3 regions of the Halopseudomonas pelagia genome follow, and region 3 is predicted to be linked to each of the others. Evidence: predicted binding sites of a transcription regulator. Region 3 holds the regulator's gene; each other region holds the start of a gene.
The links. The regulator FliA, encoded in region 3, starts transcription of late flagellar genes. The targets are predictions, from matches to a motif close to CTAAAGTTTNNNNNNNNNNNGCCGNTAA.

Region 1 (3,280 bases), 130 kb from region 3:
AATGTCCCGGCAAGGCAGGCAAGTTATGTGCCAGTCAAACCGGCTGGCAGAGGCTCAGGCCTCTGCTTCAAACAACAGGCTGCGAATTTCAGACAAATTCTCTGAGAGTCGCAACGCTTCTTCTGAAGGAATCTGGCGGATAACCTCGCCACTGCTCGCTTCAGTTACGTTCACTACCACCCGGCCACTGGAATCATCAAGTTGAAAATTGATATCCCGACGTACCGACTGGACAAAATCCTGAATATCCGACACCGCCAACTTCAACTCATCTTCGGCGATCTTAGAGGGCTGCGCCAGCGCGTCCCGAGTTTGTGTTGCCACCGGCTTGGCAGCCGATGTTGTTGCTGCAAGATCCGTTTGCCCTAATGCCGAACGCTCGGCCGAGGCCTCAACCGCTACACTTGAACGCGCAGTACGGCTTACATCAAACGGCTTGAGAATGCCCATATCCATGGTGCTTACCTCACAAAGGATAAAGCGGAGGACCAGTCTCCCAGTCCCCCGCAGTGTAACCCTTACTTAATCCTTAGCCCAGGAGGCTGAGGACCGCCTGGGGCAACTGGTTGGCCTGGGCCAGGATCGACGTACCAGCCTGCTGCAGAATCTGGTTTTTGGTCAGATTGGCAGTTTCAGCGGCGAAGTCGGTGTCCTTGATTCGGCTGTTTGCCGCAGAAACGTTCTCGGAAATGCTCTGGAGGTTGCTAATCGTAGATTCAAAACGATTTTGAACAGCACCAAGGCCCGCACGTTGACCATCAATATTGCCAATAGCTTTGTCAATAATTGAGATCGCGTCGTTCGATCCCTTGACAGTTGAAATGTCAATCTTTGCTACGGAAGACAACGTAGCTGCGCTGGTGGCTGCTGCTAAGACAGTACTATCAGCAGGAGCACCAGTAGAACCCGCCTGAGCAACTGTAAAGCTTTTTTCAGACTCAAATTCCAGCTTGCCGCCAACTACCAGGCTATCAGTTACAGTACCCCCTCCGTCTGTCTTAGTAAGAGCAGTACCACCAACAGTAACCGCCGTAGCTGCAGCTGCCACTCCCGTATTGTCCACGTCGGAAATCTGAATATCAAAACCTTCAGAGTTCTTAAAGGTAAGGGTTGCCTTATCTTCGCTCAACTCGGCAGTAATACCGGTTTCTGACGAACGACCATTGACCGCTTCCGCGAGGTTGCTCAGATCAGTAGCCGTCACGCCAGCAGTTATAGTGGCAGCGGTGGAATTGCTGTCACCACTTTTCAATGTAAACGAAACAGTACCCGCTGCAGCGGTTGTCAGTGTCGTTTCTGTGCTGGCATTTGCCGTAACGCCGGTATCACCGGATTTATTGTTAATGGCACTTGCAATCGATGCTGCTTGTTGATTAGCACTCACATCGATTGCAGCGCTACCTGTGGGACCGTTAATCGTAAGGTCGTTGGCTGCAATTACACCATTGCCGCCAGCAGCACCTGCAGTCGCGGTCAACACGCCGACATTCGCTTTCGAGTCTGACTGGAAAGCTCCCAATGAACGAGCAGAAGTGTTGCCCAGGGTAACGCCAATTGTTTCGTTTGCGTTCGACCCAACTTGGAACTGAGATGAGCCGAAAGACCCGTCAAGCAGTTTGCGCCCACCAAAAGTGGTGGTTTCAGAAATACGATTCAATTCAGACTGTAAAGCACTAACTTCTTTCTGCAGCGCTCCGCGGTCAGCATCGCTATTAGACCCGTTGGCAGACTGCAAAGCCAAGTCCCGCATACGCTGCAGAATATTGGTAGACTCCTGCATCGCCCCTTCAGCTGTCTGAGCGATGGAGACGCCGTCGTTGGCGTTCTTGACTGCTACGCCCAAGCCGCTGACCTGACTGGCCAAACGGTTGGAGATCTGCAAACCTGCTGCGTCATCTTTGGCGCTGTTGATACGCGAACCCGAAGACAGGCGCTCAAGGGAAGTTTGCAGAGCGCTGGAAGAACCACCCAGGTTACGCTGGGCGTTCAGAGAAGCTACGTTCGTGTTTACTGTAAGAGCCATGATGTATTACCTCGTAGACCTGATTATGTTTGCCTGAGCTTGCGACTCGCGGGCCGGCATTGCCCAGGCACCCAGTGAGTTCGCGTTCAGTTACTGTATCGGCGTACTGGCCAAGAGCTTTAGGGTTATTTTCAAAAAAGTTTTTTGTTTACTTGACAATCACTTAGGTAAACAAAAAAGCCCTTCCAAGCACCTGACACAGTTTTGACGCCAACCAGATGCCTTGCCGATGAATGTGTATCGACAGGCCTGGCAATAACTTGAGGGGGTTGAAGATCGCTCCATTGCAAGCAACTGCCACGCCCTCCGTTCTATGACATCTGCATGAAGACTGACCGGCGGTAGCGGGGTGCAACGCCCTTGTCATCTGCGGGGCGTTAGCTGGTGGAGAATTCAGAGGCGAGCTTGAGCTACGCCTGAACACTCCGCAAGAGGTGTCCCATGTACGCAGAGAAAGCGCTAATACGCGTGCACCGTGATCTGAAGGTGCACACCTGCTTTTACCCCAACCCGACCACTGCCGCGACTATCATTCTGGTCAACGGCTCATTGGCCACCAGCGTGTCGTTCAACGCCAGCCTTAAATACCTGAGGCCGCTATTTAATGTAGTGGTTTACGATCTGCCCTATCAGGGCCAGTCACGCGGGCACAATCTTGAGCTTCCGCTGATTGGCAAAGAGGATGAGGCCCTGATCCTGCTGGAGCTGATCGAGCATTTTAGTGCTGATCACTTGCTGGCGTTTTCCTGGGGTAGTGTTGCAGCGCTGCTGGCGTTGGCCCAGCGGCCGGCGCGGATCAACAAAGCGATTATCAGCTCGTTCTCGCCGGTACTGAACCCCTTCATGCTGGATTACCTGAGTCGCGCCCGGGCGGCGCTGGGGGCGTGCGACCGCCAGGCCATCGGCAACCTGCTGAATGACACCATCGGCGAGCATCTGCCGCCGCTGTTCAAACGTTGCAACTTTCGCCATGTCAGTGCGCTGGAGGAGTTCGAGTATGCGCAGATGCTCTATCACATCCGCCAGGTAGCCGGATTGGACTGTGATCGGTTTATGAGCTGCGTGGAGAATGTCGACGCACAACTACTGTTTATCAATGGTGAGCTGGACCGTTATACCTCACCGGCGGATGCGCGCCTGTTCTCGCATATGGCCCCACACTCGCAGTTCACGACTATTCGGCATACCGGTCACTTCCTCGAGTTGGAACACAAGACGGCTTGGCAGGATGTGAAGCAGGCTGTAGAACGATTTGTG
Region 2 (3,280 bases), 1.2 Mb from region 3:
GGCCCTTGAGCATGATGGTGCCGCCGGGGGTTTCATAGCAGCCGCGGGACTTCATGCCGACAAAGCGGTTCTCGACGATGTCCAGACGGCCAATACCATTCTCACCACCAATGCGGTTCAGCTCGGCCAGCACGGTGGCCGGTGACAGCTCTTTGCCGTCAATCGCGGTGATGTCGCCATTGCGATAGGTCAGTTCGATATAGGTGGGGGCGTCCGGGGCATTTTCCGGTGACTTGGTCCACTTCCACATGTCTTCTTCGTGCTCGGCCCAGGTATCTTCCAGCACGCCGCCCTCATAGGAAATGTGCAGCAGGTTCGCGTCCATGGAATAAGGCGACTTCTTCTTGCCGTGGCGTTCGATCGGAATATCGTGATGCGCGGCGTAATCCATCAGCTTCTCGCGGGACAGCAGATCCCACTCGCGCCAGGGAGCAATCACTTTAACGCCAGGCTTGAGCGCGTAGGCACCCAGCTCGAAGCGAACCTGGTCATTACCTTTGCCGGTCGCACCATGGGAAATGGCATCCGCGCCGGTTTCATTGGCGATTTCAATCAGGCGCTTGGCGATCAACGGGCGCGCAATAGAGGTACCCAGCAGGTACTCACCTTCATAGACCGTATTGGCGCGGAACATCGGGAACACGAAGTCACGCACGAATTCTTCACGCAGATCGTCGATGTAGATTTCCTTGACGCCCATGGCCTTGGCCTTGGCACGTGCCGGTTCAACCTCTTCACCCTGACCCAGATCGGCTGTGAAGGTAACCACTTCACAGTCATAGGTTTCCTGCAGCCATTTGAGGATTACCGAGGTATCCAGACCACCGGAATAAGCCAGGACGACTTTTTTCACATCAGACATTACGCGCTCCCTAGAAGATTGATCAGCGCCACATGGGGCGACGGGCAAAAGCGCTATTCTAGCGCCGCGCCGCGAGGAATCACAGGGGCGATAGTCTTCGCCGGCCTGCCGAGGGGCTAGTTTTTCTCTAGCCGCAGGGTAACGCGGCGATTCTGCTGGCGGCCTGAATTGCTGGCATTCGTGGCCACCGGATAGCTTTCGCCGTGAAAACGCATGGTGAACAGGTCTTCTTCCACGCCCTGCTCCATCAGGTAATCGCGCACTGCCAGGGCGCGCTGCCGCGATAGCTCGCGGTTGGTCAGCCGATCGCCCAGGTTGTCGGAATGGCCATCGAGTTGAATAGCGCCAATGTCTTCATCCGCCTTGATATAGACCAGTGCGGTATCCAGCAATGCTTTGGCTTCGTCGGTAAGTCGGGTGCCGCCGCTGGCAAAACTGACCACACTGCGCGATACCTGATCGAAATTCAGCGGCAGCAAACCGCCGGCGCAGGTTTGAAATTCAGTCCAGGCTTGCTGATAACCTACGCTCGAAACCACTACCCTGACTGACTCCACAGCGCTGGCCCAGGCCGCGCGCTGAATGGTCGGATGCATGCCTGAAGCCAATCCCGCCAGCATTTGCCCGGCTTGCTGTTGAGAAGCCCGTAAGGTCACTGGCCCGTTTTCGACCAACGCCGCGCCCAGCACGGATGCGCGCAGGTTATGCCGCCAGGGTGGCGGATCGTTGAACAACTGGGCCTGGCCCGGCTGCATCAGATTGCTGGTGGCTTCCAGTTGAAACACCGGACGCTCACCTGCCCTGCGTACAAACACCGCTTGGCCGTAACCGCTGACGGGTTGCGCCATACGACATTCGAACTGATCACCTTCCACCGTCCATTCGACCTCTTCCATCCGGGTCTGAAAGGTGATGGCCTGCACAGGCAAGGCGACTCCCAGCAGTAAGGCACAATACATTCGACGCACGACGATCTCCATGCACTATTGATTCTCTCAGGTCCTGCATCGGCCGTTGCAGTTAAAACTTTACCCGGCGCATGCTTTGACGCTGAGACTTAAGTCCGGGGTGAAAGCAGGTGTGAAAACAGGGCGTTTCCGGTAGCATGATGGGATTGAAATTGTCTGGAATTTGCTGATGACTGATCGTCTTACCCTGATCCGGCCGGATGACTGGCACATTCACTTGCGTGACGGAGAGGTACTGAGCAATACCGTGGCCGACGCCAGTCGCACCTTTGCCCGGGCGATCATCATGCCCAACCTGGTGCCGCCCGTTCGCAACGGCCAGCAGGCGGCTGCCTATCGTCAGCGCATTCTCGCTGCTCGGCCCAGCGGGTCTGGTTTTGAGCCGCTGATGGTGCTCTATCTCACCGATCAGACCACCGCCGAATGTATCCGCGAAGCACACAGCGCTGGCCAGGCCATCGCGGCCAAGCTTTACCCTGCTGGTGCCACTACCAACTCCGATTCCGGCGTGACCCGGCTAGAGCACATTTATCCGGCACTGGAAGCGATGGCCGATGTAGGCATGCCGCTGCTGGTGCATGGCGAAGTGACTCATGCCGAGGTAGACATTTTTGATCGCGAAAAGGCTTTTATCGATCAACAGCTGGTCGGTCTGGTCGAGCGCTTCCCGACCTTGAAAGTGGTCTTCGAGCACATCACCACCGCTGACGCGGTGGATTTCGTCAATTCCGCACCGGACCGCGTAGGCGCGACCATCACCGCCCACCATCTGCTGTATAACCGCAACCACATGCTGGTAGGCGGCATTCGCCCGCACCTGTTCTGCCTGCCGATCCTCAAGCGCCAGCGCCATCAGCAAGCACTCTGTGATGCAGTGGTCTCAGGCTCGAGCAAATTTTTCCTCGGCACCGATTCCGCTCCGCACGCGCGTCACGCCAAAGAGGCCGCGTGCGGTTGCGCTGGCTGTTATAGCGCGCACGCAGCATTGGAGCTGTATGCCGAAGCCTTTGACGAACTCGGCGCGCTGGAAAAACTGGAAGGCTTTGCCAGTTTGCATGGTCCTGATTTCTACGGACTGCCGCGCAATACCGATACCGTCACTTTGGTGCGCGAGTCCTGGAGCGTGCCCCCCAGCATGCCGTTGGGCGACCAGACCATTGTGCCGCTGCGGGCCGGCGAGAGTATCCATTGGCGCGTTGCCTGACATCCTGGATTTGAGCGGTATAACCATTAAGGATCGCCCGTGAGCGAGTTTGAGTTCGATAGTGAAGACCAGCAAGAGACCTTGGCCAAAGGTCACAAGCCACCCATGGCCTACCGTTTCCGCGGTTTCTTGCCGGTGGTGGTCGATGTCGAGACCGGCGGTTTCAACGCCGCCACCGATGCGCTGCTGGAAATTGCCGCAACACCTCTGCTGATGGATGAAGAGGGCATGCTGTATCCGGACCAG
Region 3 (3,280 bases):
GAAATCGCCGGGCTGCGCGAGATGCTCGAAGCGCAGCTGGGCAATATGGCCTGGGGTCAGATCAATCAACAGCAGCCGCGTCAAGCCAGCCTATGGCGCCGCCTGACCCAACTGGGTCTGCCCGCCGAGCTGAGCCAGAAGCTGTTGCGTCTGGTCGCCGATGAGCCCAACACCCGCCAGGCCTGGCGTATGTTGCTGGCTCACCTGTCGCACAGCATTCCGGTTATCCGTGATGAATTGATTGAAGAGGGCGGTGTGATTGCGCTGGTCGGTCCGACCGGCTCTGGCAAAACCACCACGCTGGGCAAACTGGCTGCGCGGTATGTGCTCAAGCACGGCAGCCAGCACGTGGCCCTGGTGACCATGGATACCTACCGCATCGGCGCCCATGAGCAGTTGCGCACCCTGGGCCGTATTCTGAACGTGCCAGTGCGGGTAGTAGACGAGCAGAATGGTTTGGCCGACGTGCTCAAGGAATTTTCCGGCAAACGCCTGGTGTTGCTGGATACCGCAGGCCTGCAAGCGCAGGATCCGCATCTTCAGGGTCAACTGAGCCAATTGGCCGCCTTGGGTACCAATGTCAGCAAGTTGCTGGTGTTGGCTGCCACCAGTCAATATCAGGTGCTCAAGGCCGCGTATCACACCTATAAGGTGTGTGGCCTGGATGGTTGTGTGATCACCAAGGTGGACGAGTCGGCTACTCTTGGTGAAGTATTGGGTCTGGCTATGCAGCAGGGTTTACCGGTAGCCTATCTGGCAGATGGCCAGCGCATTCCGGATGATATAAGCCGTGCAGTTGGCCACCAACTGGTTAGCCGGGCGGTAAGCCTGGCCGGCAACGAAAGCCCGCCCGATCAGGCGATGGCTGATGTGTTTGCCGGTATACTGCACAATCAGCGTGCTGGTTAACAGACGTTCAACAGTTTTATTGATAACAAGGTAAGCCACGCAGATGGGCAGCAAACATCCGGTTCAGGTTATCGCGGTCACCGGCGGCAAAGGTGGTATCGGCAAAACCAACGTGTCGGTCAACCTGGGCATCGCCCTGGCCGACATGGGGCGCCGTGTGGTGCTGCTTGATGCCGACCTTGGCTTGGCCAACGTCGATGTATTGCTGGGTCTCAAGCCTAAAGCCACCTTGGCTGACGTGCTGGAGGGCACCTGCGAATTGCGTGATGTGCTTCTGAATGGCCCGGGCGGCATGCGCATAGTGCCAGCGGCATCCGGCGCCGCGACCATGGTCAACCTCAACCCCCAGCAGCACGCCGGGCTGATTCAGGCCTTCAGCGATATTGGCGACAACATCGACGTGCTGATCGTTGATACCGCCGCCGGCATTGGCGACTCGGTCGTCAGCTTCGTGCGCGCCGCCCAGGAAGTGCTGGTGGTAGTGTGCGATGAACCCACTTCGATTACTGACGCCTACGCGCTGATCAAGCTACTCAACCGCGATCACGGCATGACCCGCTTCCGCGTATTGGCCAATATGGTACATACGCCACAGGAAGGCCGGGCCGTTTTTGCTAAGCTGACCAAAGTGACGGACCGCTTTCTTGATGTTGCTCTGCAGTATGTGGGAGCAGTGCCCTATGATGAGAACGTGCGCAAAGCCGTGCAGAAGCAGCGTGCAATCTATGAAGTATTTCCGCGCAGCAAAGCCTCCATCGCCATTCGAGGCATCGCGCAAAAAGTAGATGCTTGGCCCCTGCCGGCCAACCCACGTGGGCATCTTGAATTTTTCGTCGAGCGCCTGGTGCAGCAGACGGGCTCAGGCCTATGACACAAACGGCTGGTGGATTGAGCATGTATACACGCGCACAGTGTTCCGCTAACAATCAGGATCAGTTGGTTTCCCAATATGCCCCCTTGGTGAAACGCATCGCTTATCACATGCTCGCCCGTCTGCCTTCCAGCGTTCAGGTCGATGATCTTATACAGGCGGGCATGATTGGCTTGCTCGAGGCCTCGCGCAAATTTGAGAGCGGCAAGGGCGCCAGTTTTGAAACCTACGCGGGTATCCGTATTCGTGGCGCCATGCTGGATGAGGTGCGCAAGGGTGACTGGGCGCCACGTTCTGTGCATCGTAATACCCGTATGGTCAGCGATGCGGTGCGTGCAGTAGAGTCGCGCCTGGGTCGTGATGCCAAGGATCATGAGATCGCCGCAGAGCTGGAGATGAGCCTGGAAGAGTATTACGCCATTCTCAATGATACCTCCGGTAGCAAACTGTTCAGTTTCGATGAGCTGCTCGAAAGCGGTACGCGGGCCGATGCGCACAGCGATGAAGAGCCTTTGGGCGGTTTGCAGGATCAACGCTTTCGCGCTGCGCTGGTTGAAGCGATCGAAGGCTTGCCGGAGCGCGAACGGCTGTTATTGTCGCTGTATTACGATGAAGAGCTGAACCTGAAAGAGATCGGTGCGGTGCTCGGCGTCAGCGAGTCGCGCGTCAGCCAACTGCATAGTCAGTGTGCCGCGCGACTGCGCGCCAGGCTCAGTGGATGGCGAAACGATTGATTTTGTTCCCGGTATCCGGACAATGCCCGGCTGGACTGGAAGAATAAGTATTGAATGTCAGTGTAAGCAACACCGGATGGCCACTCCGGTTACACTGGCAGCTATTGAGTTTACAAGGCTTGTTTGGCCAGTAGCTTAACGGAGTGTGACAGTGCACTCTTCCTGGTTTGTACGGAGGTCGACTTGGACAAGAATATGAAAATTCTCATCGTTGATGATTTTTCAACGATGAGGCGCATTATCAAGAATCTGTTGCGCGACCTGGGTTTCACCAATACGGCAGAAGCCGACGATGGAACCTCGGCCTTGCCGATGTTGCAGAGCGGCAGCTTTGACTTCCTGGTGACCGACTGGAACATGCCGGGCATGAGTGGCATTGATCTGCTGCGCGCGGTGCGTGCCGATGACCGGCTGAAAAATCTGCCGGTGCTGATGGTGACGGCTGAAGCCAAGCGCGACCAGATCATTGAAGCGGCGCAGGCCGGCGTCAATGGTTATGTGGTCAAGCCTTTCACTGCTCAAGCGTTGAAAGAAAAGATCGAGAAGATCTTCGAGCGGGTTCAGGCAAAATAATAATTATCCGGGGTACAGGTTATGGCGTTAAGTAAGGATCCCGGCCAGGCAACCGCTCAGGAATTCGAACATTCCCTCAAAGATAATGCGCGGCAGCTGGTCGATTACCTGGAAAAGGGCCAGTACGGCGAAGCCATACTGGTCATACATGCAATCAATCAGGCTCGCGATCGCGGTCTGTATTACGAAGTGG

Region 1: a site for FliA is predicted at 2,261-2,288, ahead of EAO82_RS16690 (flagellin). Genes of this name have one in related genera too.
Region 2: a site for FliA is predicted at 1,867-1,894, ahead of EAO82_RS10875 (flagellar protein MotY). Genes of this name have one in related genera too.

The regions. Positions count from the first base shown of each region.
Region 1 covers NZ_CP033116.1:3,619,902-3,623,181, forward strand. Annotated here, with positions in the region: gene EAO82_RS16685 (flagellar protein FlaG) at 55-456, opposite strand; gene EAO82_RS16690 (flagellin) at 530-2,023, opposite strand; gene EAO82_RS16695 (alpha/beta fold hydrolase) at 2,465-3,280, shown strand, end outside.
Region 2 covers NZ_CP033116.1:2,306,663-2,309,942, reverse strand. Annotated here, with positions in the region: gene EAO82_RS10880 (argininosuccinate synthase) at 1-910, opposite strand, end outside; gene EAO82_RS10875 (flagellar protein MotY) at 979-1,821, opposite strand; gene pyrC (dihydroorotase) at 2,000-3,034, shown strand; gene rnt (ribonuclease T) at 3,074-3,280, shown strand, end outside.
Region 3 covers NZ_CP033116.1:3,488,798-3,492,077, reverse strand. Annotated here, with positions in the region: gene flhF (flagellar biosynthesis protein FlhF) at 1-909, shown strand, start outside; gene fleN (flagellar synthesis regulator FleN) at 953-1,780, shown strand; gene EAO82_RS16065 (RNA polymerase sigma factor FliA) at 1,777-2,514, shown strand; gene EAO82_RS16060 (chemotaxis response regulator CheY) at 2,710-3,087, shown strand; gene EAO82_RS16055 (protein phosphatase CheZ) at 3,109-3,280, shown strand, end outside.